One region of the Lactobacillus kullabergensis genome, then DNA from elsewhere that is predicted to be linked to it. Evidence: predicted binding sites of a transcription regulator. Region 1 holds the regulator's gene; each other region holds the start of a gene.
What was found. Region 1 encodes LexA, which represses DNA repair genes until DNA is damaged. Its sites were predicted from a motif close to CNAACANNTGTTNG; they were not measured.

Region 1 (4,965 bases):
AGAGGTCTTGAAGATGATAAATGGCAGCTAAATTTAGTAAATTTTCGCGACTTTACCACTGATGTACACCATCACGTTGATGATAGTCCTTATGGTGGTGGCGCTGGCATGGTTTTGCAAGTTATGCCGATCAAGAAAGCCCTTGATTCACTTAAAAATAAGGGCAAAGTAATCATTACTGCGCCACAGGGTAAAACTTTTAATCAAAAAATGGCCCAAAATTGGTCTCATGAAGAAAATCTCACCTTTATTTGTGGTCATTATGAAGGCTTTGATCAACGCATCTATGATTTAGCTGATGAAACTGTTTCAATTGGTGATTACGTGTTAACTGGTGGGGAATTACCCACAATGAGTATGATAGATGCTACTGTTAGACTGCTGCCAGGAATTTTGGGAAATGATGCCTCACCGTTGGAAGAAAGCTTTGCTCACGGTTTGCTGGAATATCCACAATATACCAGACCGGAAGATTTTGAAGGAAAGAAAGTACCACAAGTATTAACATCTGGAAATCACCAAAAGATTGATGAGTGGCGGCATAAGGAAGCTTTGCGGGCAACCTACTTGTACAGACCGGATTTACTTGAAAATTATAATTTAAGTAAAGAAGAAAAGAGAATGTTAACGGAAATAAAGCAGGAAAAAGATCAAACTTGATTTTAGCTGTTAATTTTGCTAGTATAACTGAGGTGTAAATTTATTTTGCACTAATAGTTAGGGGTGTTCCGCTGACGTGAATGACGTGAATGAATGCCGGAGAAGGAGAAAATAAAAATGGATCCATTAATTCAAGAATTAACCAAAGAACAATTACGTGACGATATTCCTGACTTCCGTGCAGGTGACACAGTTCGTGTACACGTGCGTGTTGTCGAAGGTTCACATGAACGTATTCAGATGTTTGAAGGCGTTGTTATTAAGCGTAAGGGCACTGGAATTGGTGCTAGCTATACTGTACGTAAGATGGCATCTGGTGTTGGTGTTGAACGTACTTTTCCAGTAAACGATCCACGTGTTGCCAAGGTTGAAGTATTGCGTCACGGTCGTGTACGTCGTGCTAAACTTTACTACTTACGTGATCGTCACGGCAAATCTGCTAGAATTGCAGAAAAGCGTCGTTAATTCACGCTTAAGTGAAAGAGAATCATTTCCAAAAGGTATGATTCTCTTTTTTGTTTATGTTAAAATCTTTAGCAATATATTTTTATTGAGGAGGAGAATTATGAAAGACCCATTTTTGTTAACTTTTGATCCTGATCCGAGGGCTGTTTTAGAGCCAGATCACGAACAAGAAATTAATAACTTTCATTTTCAGCCCAAGCTGCTGTTTGCATTCTTAACTCCTGCTGTAATCAGTGATTTTTTGGCTCGTTATCCTCATAAAAAGCTTGGATTCTTTGACTGCTTCGAAGGAGAAACTCCAATTTATGAGGTTGATTTAGACGGACAAAAAATTACTTTTTGTCAGGCAAAGATAGGTGCTGCAGCTGCTGTAGAGCTATTAGATTGGTTAATAAGCTATGGTGTTAAACAAATTTTAGCAATCGGATCAGCAGGCTGCTTAGTTGATTTACCAGAGAACTATTTTCTAGTGCCTACAAAAGCTATTAGAGACGAGGGCACATCCTTTCATTATATGAAACCAGGGACGTATATTGACTTAAAGTCAGAGTTTTTAACTAAGACCAAAAAATTGCTGAAAGAAGAAGGTCTTAAGGTTGAAGAAGTAACTACCTGGACAACTGATGGCTTCTTTAGGGAAACTGTCAAGAAAGTAAAGCAGGCTAAAGAGTTGGGAGCCTCTTGTGTAGAGATGGAATGTGCAGCAATGGCTGCGTGTGCACAATTCAGAGAGGCAGATTTTGCACAAATATTATTTACAGCCGATTCACTTAAAGATTTAGAAAATCATGATGACAGAGGCTGGGGTAGGGATGCTCATGAAGCAGCAATTAATTTAGCTGCCAATATCATTAGTAAAATTTAACCAAGTTTGTGAAAAATTACTGCTGTGGAACCTAAGTGAAACAGCGTTATTATTCACAAACAAATAACATAAAGGCTTTAGAAACAGCATTTTTAAGTATAATTTCAATATAAAGATTGTGAATTGATTTAAAGCATTAGTTGTGGAAAGTCAATTTCTTGCCATTATGACAGTATTTTGAGACGTTACGCTTGACTGCTAACAGGAATTTTGCTAGATAAATATCTAAAAATACTTAAAGTTCAAGCAAATCAAAATAATAGTCAAAATTAGTCTAATAAGCCAGTGAGACCAAGTGATCTGTCCGTAAAGAAAAATACCATTTGCTAGAGCGGTAAGTAAAACTGCTACTAGAAATATAGTAGTTAAAAGTGGTTTTTTTAGAAAACTTCCGGCAATAATGCCTAATGCGGACAAGACGTTGATCATGATTAGCCAAATTGGCAAACTAGTAAAAGATGAAAAGCTGGCGCTAATCATGAGAACACCATATATAATAGTTAAACAGATTGTTAGATATGACATTTTTATACCTCCTGCTAAAATTTAAGCATTTGGGGTCGACGCTATGTCAAGGAGATAATTATGTATTTGAAAGAATTTATTCAAAAGGAAAATACTACACCTGATACAGTTAGACATTATATCTATTTAAACTTATTAAATCCTGGTCGTAAGGGAAGAAACTATTGGTTTACTGAAAACGAAACTGATATTTTTGAAGCAATTAAAGAGTTCCAAGACTTAGGATTTTCGCTTCAAGAAATAAAGGACATAAAAAACTACACGATGAGTCGTGTAGTACTGAAAAGCAACGTACACAAAACTTAAAGTTAATTACGGATAAAATCGCCGTTATATCTGCAAAAATAAACAAATTAAAAATGCAGAAAAAAGTATTGGCAGAAGTAAAAGAAACTTTGCAGAAAAAAAGCATTATTGAAACTCGTAAAAAATAATTTTTGTTTATCCCAATAATGCTATAAAGCTCTTTTGTTAAATATTAAATAATAGTGTTGCGGTATAGCCCTACTACTTTACCTAAAATGTGGACGCTTGACAATATAATCGGTGCCATCGTATCATTTTCAGGCTGTAAACGATAGTGACCTTTTTCCTTGTAAAATCGTTTTACAGTTGCTTCATTTTCATCTGTCATTGCTACTACAATTTCACCGTTAATAGCTGAAGATTGTTTGCGGACAATTACATTATCTCCGTTTAAAATTCCAGCATTAATCATACTTTCTCCATGTACTCTTAACATAAAGAGATCGCCAGCATCATTTGCTAAATCAGGAGGCAAAGGGAAATAGTCTTCTATATCTTCAACAGCTAAAATAGGTTGACCAGCAGTCACGTCACCAACAACTGGAATTTCTTTTGGTTGGACACCAATTGCTTTTTTTCCTTCATCGGTTATTTCTAATGCTCTTGGTTTTGTAGCATCCTTTATTATTAAGCCCTTGTTTTCAAGCCTTGATAAATGACCGTGTACAGTAGAAGTGGAAGATAAATCTACAGCATGACATATTTCACGCACAGTTGGAGGAAAGCCCCTGTCTTCAACCGTTTCATATATATAGCGTAAAATTTGCAACTGCTTGTTGTTTTGTTTTGTAGTCATAGTTATCTCCAGTATTATAAACGTCTTTAATACTTTTAATTCTAGCAGATAATTTGGTATAGTACAAACAAGCGTTCTGAAAATTTTAAACTTTTTTTATTACAAATAATAATGTAGACTTTTTTAAGAGAGGTGCTAAAAATGAATGAAGATCTTGAGAAAAAACTAATAAATCGGATAAATGAACTTTATCATAAAAAGGAATCTGTTGGACTAACAGAAGACGAGGAAATAGAACGAAAGAAATTACATCTGGAATTTATTAAGAACTTCAGAGCAGGCTTTAAACAAGATGTAGAGAATTTAGTGATAATTGATAAAAATGGCAAAGAAATTACTTCTGAAATAGCGAAAAAAGCTCAAAGAAAAAAAGGTTTAAGAAAAGATTAACTTTGATCTTTAATTTTACTGTATTTTTAGGTAAGATATACCTATTGGACAAATTGAGGTGATTATTTTATGAACTTAGGATTAGCGATTTTTCTGATTGTTATAGCATTAATATTAGGACTTGTAGGAGGCTTTTATGGTGCCAGAGCATATATGAAAAAATATTTTAAGGATAATCCGCCAATCAGTGAAGATATGATTGTTGCCATGATGTCTCAAATGGGCCAAAAGCCTTCAGCTAAGAAGGTAAACCAAGTGATGAACATGATGAAGCACCAAAAATAAAAACTTACTAGATTGAAATAGTGTGGCGGAGAATAGACTCTCCGCTTTTTTACTGAATTTTTAGGTGAATAATGGGTATATTTTTTAAATTAGGCTGGTTTTTTAAAAAAGAAAAAAAGCGTTACCTAATTGGTATTACATTTTTGGCACTGACTTCAGTTGTGAACTTGGTGCCACCGAGAATCTTAGGTCTAATGGCTGATCAATTAGATGAAGGACATATTAGTTGGCAAGAATATGGTCTTCTAATTTTGGCAATTGTTTTAGCAGCCCTGTTGCTGTATGGCTTTCGCTATTTTTGGCGTAGTCAGATTTGGGGTGGTGCAGCAGAACTGGAACTACAGTTAAGATCGAAACTATTCCGTCAATTCATGGCTATGGATCGCACTTTTTACCAACGTCACAGAACAGGTGATTTGATGGCTCATGCTACAAATGATGTTTCAGCCGTTCAGGAAGTTGCCGGTGAAGGCGTGTTAACACTCGTAGACTCACTAATAATGAGTGTGTCTACTATGGTAGCCATGATTGCTTTTGTTGATTGGCGTTTAACACTTGTGGCTCTGCTGCCGTTACCATTTTTGGCTTGGGGAGCATGGAAATTAGGAGACAGGCTACATGATGCATTTGATAAGTCTCAAGCAGCTTTTTCCAGGTTAAATAATAAAACTCA
Region 2 (4,965 bases), 210 kb from region 1:
TGAAGCAGGGAAGTCCTATCCAGTTTCTAAGTTTTTAGGAAAAAAATGGGTTCTTTATCCAGATAGCTTTTATTTAACTCAGATACTTAAAGGCAAGCTAGGCAGTAAGATGAATGCAAGAAATGGTCTGAACGTTCCTTTAACTTTTACTTCTACCAAGGAGATGGTTGAGACAGCGCAGGATACTGGCTATGATACAATTGTAAGCGACTCTTATTACCGCCTAAATCAAAGTGAAATTAATTTGGTACCTGTATTTTTAAAAGGCATTAAAAAGTTCACAATTTCACTTATTTATCGAAAGGGTAAAAAAGAAGTTCCACGTATACAAAACTTTTTGAAAGAATTTAAAAAGTTTTTGGAAGACTGATGTTGCCACATAATCTTGTAAGTTCTTTTGCTGTCAGACAAAAATTTATAATTTGTTCTGTCAAGAATAGCCTTTATTAGGTAAACTAATTATATAAGTAAAATTTTAAAAAGAAAAAGAGGAAATCTAATGGAAAAAGAATTGGTCTTTGGTCACCAAAATCCTGACACAGATGCAATTGGGACAGCGATAGCTTATTCATATTTGCAGAATAAGCTGGGTTACAACACAGAGGCGGTTGCTTTAGGCGAACCTAATGATGAAACAGCTTTTGCATTAAAGAAGTTTGGTTTTAAAGCGCCAAGAGTGATCAAAACAGCAGCAAATGAAGTTAAAGAAGTAATGCTTGTTGATCATAATGAACCACAGCAAAGTGTATCAGACATTGATCAGGTTACTGTAACTCATGTTGTTGATCACCACAGAATTATGAATTTCAACACTAGTATGCCTTTATTTTATCTTGCTGAACCGGTAGGTTGTACTAGTACAATTATGTTTGGTCTCTATAAGCATTTTAAAGTGGAAATTCCCAAGAATATCGCCGGTATTATGCTTTCCGCCATTATTTCTGACACATTATTGCTAAAATCACCAACAACTACCGACAGAGATAAAAAAGCCGTTAAAGAACTTGCCGAAATTGCTGGTGTAGGTTACGAAAAATATGGCTTGGAAGAATTAAAAGCCGGAACTAATATAGCAAGTAAATCAGAAGAAGAACTAATCGATTTAGATGCCAAATCATTTGAATTAAATGGCAAAAATGTACGAGTAGCTCAAATTAATGTGGTTGACTTGCCAGAAGCATTAGAGCGCAAAGAAGCCTTCCTGAAAACTATGAAAGATTCAGCAAATTCAAAGGGCTATGATTTGTTTATGCTACTTATAACTAATGTACTTGATTCAGACTCAACTGCATTAGTTATAGGTTCAGACGAAGCTTTGGCTTCATTTGAAAAGGCATTTGGAGAAGTTAAAGATTCAGAAATCAGTTTACCAGGTGTTGTTTCAAGGAAGAAACAGGTTGTTCCACCATTAACTGAAGCATTTAAGTAATTTAAAAAGCACGAAATAGTTAAATCTATTTCGTGCTTTTTTTAATCTTTGTTAATTTCCTTAGCCAAAATAATGAATGATTTACATACTCTTTCAGCTTTGTCAGGTGACATTTTTCTAAGTTCATTAAGAACCTTCTTAATAAATACAGGAGTATTATCTTGGTGATTTTCTACCTTAACTTCTTTAAAGCGGTAAGCATTCATGATAATATCTGGTGTAGTTGTATTTAAAGCTCTGGCAATTGAGTCAAGCTTTTGAATACTGATGTTTTGATTCTTTGTTCTTTCCAAACGAGAAATAAAGTTAACCGATAAGTCACTTAATTCAGCAAGATCCTCCTGGGTCAACTTTTGTTCGCGCCGCCTACGGCATATTTCTTTTCCTAAATTTATACTCATGGAATAAATTCAACCCTTTCAAAAAAATAATTCCATATTCTATAATAACAGATTAATTATAGAATTGAACAATAAAACAAAAATAATAATGAATAAAACACTTGCTTTTGGCAAAATTATACTCAAACTAAATGTTTTAAACTATACCCCACATAGTATTGTAAGCTATTTTTTGGAAAAATAAAATAAAAAAGCACCAATTAATTAAACTTAAAGTGAAAAAGGAAAGAGTGGCAAATATTATATCAAAGCGTGCATTCGCTTGCTAGAGGGGCAAGTAGAAAAGCGCTTAAGTGAAAAAACAAAATCCAATTGTTTTTATATATTTATCAATTGTAGAAAGCGCTTTTATTTATATTTTTACACTTATAACATAAAAACTTTAAATAAATCAATTAATATTGGATATGATAAAAAGGGTTTAGTAATTATTTAATTTACAAATTTCACAAACAATAAGTTTTATTTTGTATAAAGTAAAATAAAACTTTTCTTTCTAAAATTATGGATTTTTTATACAATAAAAAATTTATTCAAAAGCAAATTTAATGACAACAAAAATAAAAAGTTAGTTCTCCAATTACTAATTTAATTCAATAAATTAGATATACTTTGGTGAAGATAGAGTGGAGTCAAATGTAGCTGCTTTTATTGATATAACTTCGTATAATATATATTATGTAAAGTAAATTAAAAAATTAAAAGAGAGCTTATGAGATTGAGACTAGATTTGCCATACACAAAAACAATTTTGTTTTGAGATTGTTACAGGTCAATTGAGAGCTCGTTAAAATCAAAATCAATGCATAATTTGATCAGTTGTACATTGAATTGTCATTAAGCCTCCTTTGAAACGACTTGAACTTTTTATTGATCAAAGTTTGAGTTGTTTTGTTAATAATACTGAAAGCTAAAAAGTCACACTAATATTTTTTTATGAAGTCATATACGAATAGTTTTGATAATAGTTGAGTAATAATGGTCAAAATTTCAATTTTAAGTATAAAAAGTCTGCTCGCATAATTTTTTAGTTTAAAATATGTGTTTGATATTAAACAATTTTTTAGTTGCTTTCATTAAAACTATAATTTTAATGAAAGGTATTAAATTAAGAAACAAGTTCAACTTTTTTGTATTAGTTGGTTGATTTTTAGCAAAACTGAATATCATCTTTTTAGATAAGTTTCAATTAAAGTCGAAATTTCTATTTCAAACTTTTTAAAAGATTTATCCTAAAATATCAAAGCAGTATTTTGTTTCATTAAATGTAATTTTCGCCTTTCCCTCTCCTCTATCCCATAATAAGTATACACGACACAAACATACATTCTAGTTTTGTTTTATAATAAAGCATGTAACTTATTAAATTAAGCTAGGAGAAATTTATTACGTGGAAACAAAGAAATATTTAGATCTAATTGATGAAGAATTAAATAAAATGCCTGATTTTGTTAAAGAATACAATTTTGGCACAAGTCACTCTTTAGCTACATCCTATCAGTATCTAACAGAAATAAGAAGATTTTTTGACTGGCTCCGTCATGAAGGCATTTCAAAGGCTGAAAATAACAAAAGTATTGAAACTCAAACTTTAGCTCACCTGCAACGCAATGACATCATGCTTTACATTAATTATTTAGGTCATACTAAAAATAAGCAAGGCAACTTGAATTCGCCTACAACAATAAATCGGTCTATTAATGCCTTGAGATCTCTTTTCAAGTTTTTAACCATTACTGCTGACAATATAAATGGCAAACCGTACTTTGAACGCAATGTTATGCTCAAAATTGATTCTCTTAATAACACAAAAACTTTAAACTATCGGGCCCATGTTCTTGAATCGCACATGTACACAGGAAAATTAAAATACCAGTTTTTGGATTTTATTGAAAATAATTATGAATTTAAATGCAATAAGCATGCGTTACCAGCTTTTAAAGCAAATAAAGAACGCGATATGGCAATTATTGCTTTAATTTTAGGAACTGGAATCAGAGTTTCTGAGTGCGCAGGAATAGATCTGCCAGACATTAATTTTAAAAAGGCTACGTTGGACGTAACCCGCAAAGGTGGCCAGCGAGACAGCGTACCAATTGCTGAATGGACGTTGATTTACATTAGAGAGTATAAGAAAATAAGAAAACAACGCTATTTGGCAGTCAAAAGCGATTCAGCATTTTTCCTGACTCGCTGGCATAATAAAACACGTCGGATCACCACGAGCGCTATCGAGAAAATGGTTAATAAATATTCAGCTGCTTTTGGACACCCGCTCACTCCTCATAAATTACGTCACACAGTGGCCTCTGAACTATATGGGGTAACCAAAGACCAAGTGCTGGTAGCTCAGCAACTGGGCCAAAAAGGAACCTCAGCAACCGATTTATATACTCATGTTGATCAAAAAAAGCAGCGTGCTGCTTTAAATGAGATTTCAAAAACAGATAAAAAGAATAGTGATCACAAAGGGGCTTAATACAAAGCCTTTTTTATTCAAATTTTGTTTGCCAGTTAGGACTTTGATTCGCTTCAAAACACATTTTTATCTCTGCTAAAGAATTTCGTGGCAATGATAAAGGTGGTAAATTATCAAGTTCGAAAAATGAACATTTATCAGTTTCGGTATTCTTTGAAAACTTTCCACCCAAGTCTTTACACAAAAAGATGACGTTACAAACATTGATAGGTCTTTCAATTCGCTCTTTATCATAAATATTAGTTGAATGATTGTTCACTGCAATAATTTGTTTAACTTCAATTTTATGCCCGGATTCTTCTTCGGCTTCTTTTATACAGTTTTCTTTAACGGTTATGTTAGGTTCACACCAACCACCAGGCATTGACCATAAATTATCTGTAGTTTCTTTAACCAGTAAGATTTTTTGTTTATTGAAAATTGCAGCTCTAGTAGAAACTTTAGGTGTCTGGTACCCATCATCATTACTAAACAAGCCTTTAACAACATTTATTGATAGTCCAGTTTTTGCTGCCATCATTTCGGTGGCAATTTTTCTTACTTGTTCGTATCGCTCCCTATCAAAACGATCATAACCATATTCTATACCGTTTTGAGCAATACTCTGTAACTCTACAGCCCATTTTGTTATTTGATCCATTTGCTTTTTCATACGT
Region 3 (4,965 bases), 880 kb from region 1:
TTAATCCCTCAGTAGATCGTTTATACGAATTAAAACAATTGGAAGTAGGACAATTAAATAGAGTTCAACTGATCAAAAAAATGGTTGGAGGCAAAGGCATTAATGCTGCAAGAGTCTCTGCCAACCTTGGAGCCAAAACTGTAGCTACAGGATTTTTAGCCGGTTCAAATGGTAAATATATTTTAGAACAAGCTAAAAATGACCAGTATAAATGTAACTTTATTGAAACTAACGGTAACACAAGAAATTGCTACACTATAATTCAAAATGACGGTGAAAAAACGGAAATAAATGAATACGGAGATCATATTCCACTCGAATATTTCAACCAGTTGCAAGAAACTATCAAACAATTAATTACTAAAAATAAAGTTGCGGCAATTTCTCTAAATGGTAGCCTTCCTCCTAGTGAGATTCATAATTTTTATCCCCAAATAATTGCCAAAGTTCATGACCTTAACCCAGACATTAAAATTGTGCTAGATACTTCCGGAGAGGCCTTAGCTGAGGTATTAAACAGTCACTATTTACCAGACTTCATAAAACCTAATGAAACAGAAGTAGCAGAGTTATTATCTTTTCCTGTTACTAAGGATTACAGCTTAATCAAAGAAGAGATATTAAAAAGTAAACTGAAAAAAATTCCAAACATAATTGTTTCTTTAGGAGAAAAGGGGGCGCTTTTCAAGCATGAACATGATTTTTACAGTATTAAATTAAAACCAGTAAAAGTAGTTAATACCGAAGGATCAGGAGATTCACTTGTTGGTGGCCTTTTATATGCCTTAGGCAAAAACTATGATTTTAAAGAAGCCATCAAGTGGGCGATTGCATCTGGAACTGCTAACGCAATGGAAACCAAAACTGGTTTTGTTCAGCTCAGCAAAGTTCTGGAAGTTATCAAAACTATTAAAATTGAGCGAATTGTTGATTAACACACTTTTTCTCACCCCACTTAATTAGCACTAACAATAAAATTAAGTCTTGACTTTAATTTCTTATTTTTTTATAATTCGGTTATTGAAGTTGGAGGTAAGGATAATGACTCAATTTAGTCAAAAAGAAAATCAACTAAATAATCGTTATTATCTTAGCTACTATAGATAGGAGTTTGGGTTCATCTAGGTGAATTCAAACCAAACACAAGTTTGAATTTATCTATGATGGCTAAGGCTCTTTTAGTTTGGTTAGCCACATAGCTTTCTAAGTGGCTGACCACATCCAATCGTTTTTGGCAATTTAATTTTTGTGCACCCACTTAGAAGTAAGTGGGTATTTTTATGGAGGCAGAAAATGCGTTTTAAGAAATTGATCACAGGAATTAGTATTGTCGGATTAATGGCATTGGGAGGGTGCAGCAGCAAAAAAGCCAGCAAGGCGCCCGAGGTTAAACATGTTGGTGTTTTACAAGTAGTGCAGCACCCTTCTTTAGATAAGGCATACAAAGGTTTTAAAAAGGGACTAAAAGAAAGTGGTTTTGTTGAAGGTAAAAATCTTAAAATTGACTACCAGAATGCGCAAAACAATCAAGACAATCTGAAAAGTATGAGTGAAAAATTGGTTAATGAAAAATCTGATTTGATTTTGGGCATTGCCACTCCGGCAGCACAGAGCGTTGCCAATGCGACCCAAAAAATACCAACTGTTGTTACTGCTGTAACTGACTTAAAAGCAGCCAAGTTAGTTGATTCAGATGCTAAACCTGGCAGAAACATTACGGGAACAACAGACATGGTTTCTATTAAAAGACAAATTAAATTATTGCTATCAATCGTACCCAAGGCAAAAACTGTGGGCATTATGTACAATGCCGGTGAATCAAACTCTAAAATACAGGCCGATTTAGCTACGGCGGCACTGAAAAAAGCAGGAGTGAAAGTTTTGATTAAAACTGCAAACACAACTAATGATGTCCAGCAAGTAACTGAAACGCTTGCCTCTAAAGTTGACGGTATATTCGTTCCTACTGACAATACTTTCGATTCAGCTGCTTCTGTAGTTGGAAAAGTAGTCAAAGAAAAGAAAGTTCCCCTGGTAGCAAGTTCCGTCGATCAAGTTAGAACAGGTGGTTTGGCCTCAATCGGAATTGATTACGAATTATTAGGAGAACAAACTGGCAAAATGGCTGCTAAAATCTTATCTGGAAAAGCAAAGCCAGCTAACATGCCGGTTGAAAGAGCACATGATATGAAATTAGTTGTTAACAAGAGTATGGCTAAAGCACTGGGAATTGATCCTAAATCAATTAAAGCACCCAAATAATTTTAAGTTGATATAAAAAGGCCACTGAACAGTGAAATAAAAAGCAAAAGTGAAAAGCTTTGTTGCTTATTTCAAATGGGTGACCTTTTTATTTAGCCTTTGCTTTAAGTGATCATAATTATTATTATTTTTACAAGCTAAATTTATTATTTCTTGACTTTTTCTTCTTTATTTTTTATAATCTTCTCATTAAGGTTGGAGGTAAAGTTTTATGAAATATAATTTAATACGAGTCTCACAACTGAATAACCGTTATTACTTTAGCTATTTTAGATAAGGTTTGGGTTCATCTAGATGAATTCAAACCAGACTCAAGTTTTGAATTTATCTATGATGGCTAAAGTCCTTTAATTGCGGTTAGCCACATAACTTTCTAAGTGGCTAATCACAAATGATTATTACTAATAATTCTTGTATATCCACTTAGAAATAAGTGGATATTTTTTTACGGTCAGCAGTATTACGGAGGAACGAAAATGCGAATCAAGAAAATTATTATGGGAATGGCTTTAACTAGTCTGTTGCTGCTTAGTGGCTGCAGCAACAAGAAATCAGGAAGTACAGCAACTGTCAAGCATGTGGGTATATTGCAAGTAGTACAGCATCCCTCATTAGATGAGGCTAACAAAGGTTTCAAAGAAGGCTTGAAAGAGAATGGCTACGTTGAAGGCAAGAATCTAAAAATTGATTATCAAAATGCCCAAAATAGCCAAGACAATCTGAAAAGTATGAGTGAAAAACTAGTCAATGAAAAATCAGATTTAATTTTAGGAATTGCCACACCAGCAGCGCAAAGCGTAGCTAATGCAACCCAAGATATTCCTATTGTAGTAACTGCAGTGACTGATCTAAAAGCTGCTAAATTAGTAAATTCAGATGCAAAACCTGGCAGAAATGTTACTGGAACTACTGACATGGTTTCAATTGATAAACAAATAAAATTGTTATTATCAATAGTGCCTAAAGCTAAAACAATTGGCATCATGTACAATGCCGGTGAGGCCAATTCTAAAATTCAAGCGGATCTAGCTGTCAAAGCACTTAAAAAAGCCGGCGTTAAAGTTTTAATTAAGACGGCCAATACTACTAATGATGTCCAGCAAGTAACTGAAACTTTAGCCGGAAAAGTACAAGGAATTTACGTACCAACAGACAACACATTTGCTTCTGCTTCTTCAATTATTGGTAAAGTTGTTAAGGAAAAGAAAATCCCACTGGTAGCCGGTTCAACTGACCAGGTTAAAACTGGTGGCTTGGCTTCAATTGGAATAGATTATGAGGCGCTTGGTAAACAAACCGGTAAAATGGCTGCTAAAATTTTAGACGGTAAAGCTAAACCTAAAGATATGCCTGTTGAAAGGGCAACTGATTTGAAATTGGTGGTTAACAAGAAAATGGCAAAGGCACTTGGAATTGATCCTGCTTCAATTAAAGCACCTAAGTAAATTAAAGAAAGGCAGCGTGAATCAATAGTTATGTTGAATACATTTTGGGAGTTATTACTTTCATCTACTTCTCAAGGATTACTTTGGTCATTAATGGCAATCGGTGTTTACTTAACTTTTCGGATATTAGATCTAGCCGACATGACAGCTGAAGGCAGCTTTCCGTTAGGGGGAGCCGTTGCAACGATGTGTATTATTAAGGGAATTAATCCTGTTTTAGCAACAATTGCCGCATTTGTTGGCGGTTTGATTGCTGGCTTAGTTACTGGTATTTTGAACACCAAATTGCGTATTCCTTCCTTACTAGCAGGAATTATTACAATGACTGGACTGTACTCCATTACTTCCAGAGTAATGCAAAACGCTGCTAATGTTTCATTGTTGGGCAAAGATACAGTTTTTACAATTGCGCAAAATTGGGGATTAAGTCGTAACAATGCAGTAATTGCGATGGGATTGATAATTGCACTTTTGGTTATACTATTATTAGTTGTTTTTTTCAAAACTGAAATTGGCCTAGCTATGAGAGCTACGGGCGACAATCCTCAAATGAGTGCCGCAAATGGTATCAAAACTCAAGGAATGAAAATTTTAGGCTATATGATTTCTAACGGATGCATTGCCCTGTCAGGTGGACTTTTAGCACAAAATAACGGCTTTGCCGATCTTAACTCTGGTGTTGGTACTCTGGTTATTGGATTAGCTTCAATTATTATTGCAGAAGTACTTATCAGGAATTTGCCAATTGGTGGTCGTTTACTTACTTTAGTAGTAGGTGCCATCATTTACAGACTGATTTTAGCTTTGGTATTCCAGATGAATGTCGAACCGTCTGATGCTAAATTAACCTCAGCTTTAGTCTTAGTTGTGTGCTTAACTTTGCCGAATTTCCACTTACCACGCAATCTTAAAGGAGGAAAACCAAATGCCAGAAGTACTAAAGATTAAAAATTTACATCAAACTTTTGAACAAGGAACTGTTAATGAAAACCGTGTTTTACGTGGAATTGACCTTAGTTTAGAAGCCGGCGATTTTGTGACTATCATTGGTAGTAACGGAGCCGGTAAGTCTACCCTGCTCAATAGTATTGCTGGTACGTTGCCTATTCAAGAGGGTCAGATTATTTTAAAAGGTACCGATATTACAAAAATGCCTGTTACTAAACGAGCAAAAAATATTAGTCGCGTATTTCAAGATCCTAAAATGGGAACAGCGGTCAGATTAACAGTTGAAGAAAATTTGGCTTTAGCGATGAAA

Region 2: xerS (tyrosine recombinase XerS) is a predicted target of LexA. The motif match lies at 3,148-3,161, and genes of this name have one in related genera.
Region 3: DKL58_RS01505 (ABC transporter substrate binding protein) is a predicted target of LexA. The motif match lies at 1,138-1,151, and genes of this name have one in related genera.

The regions. Positions count from the first base shown of each region.
Region 1 is NZ_CP029477.1:1,190,250-1,195,214, reverse strand. It holds gene trmD (tRNA (guanosine(37)-N1)-methyltransferase TrmD) at 1-660, shown strand, start outside; gene rplS (50S ribosomal protein L19) at 778-1,125, shown strand; gene DKL58_RS05630 (nucleoside phosphorylase) at 1,223-1,990, shown strand; gene DKL58_RS05625 (hypothetical protein) at 2,216-2,515, opposite strand; gene DKL58_RS05620 (MerR family transcriptional regulator) at 2,576-2,821, shown strand; gene lexA (transcriptional repressor LexA) at 2,994-3,617, opposite strand; gene DKL58_RS05610 (DUF896 domain-containing protein) at 3,759-4,007, shown strand; gene DKL58_RS05605 (YneF family protein) at 4,077-4,292, shown strand; gene DKL58_RS05600 (ABC transporter ATP-binding protein) at 4,364-4,965, shown strand, end outside.
Region 2 is NZ_CP029477.1:980,728-985,692, forward strand. It holds gene DKL58_RS04630 (LysR family transcriptional regulator) at 1-370, shown strand, start outside; gene DKL58_RS04635 (manganese-dependent inorganic pyrophosphatase) at 500-1,429, shown strand; gene DKL58_RS04640 (helix-turn-helix domain-containing protein) at 1,471-1,830, opposite strand; gene xerS (tyrosine recombinase XerS) at 3,221-4,309, shown strand; gene DKL58_RS04650 (NUDIX hydrolase) at 4,323-4,961, opposite strand.
Region 3 is NZ_CP029477.1:305,921-310,885, reverse strand. It holds gene DKL58_RS01510 (1-phosphofructokinase family hexose kinase) at 1-935, shown strand, start outside; gene DKL58_RS01505 (ABC transporter substrate binding protein) at 1,339-2,262, shown strand; gene DKL58_RS01500 (ABC transporter substrate-binding protein) at 2,739-3,707, shown strand; gene DKL58_RS01495 (ABC transporter permease) at 3,741-4,655, shown strand; gene DKL58_RS01490 (ABC transporter ATP-binding protein) at 4,633-4,965, shown strand, end outside.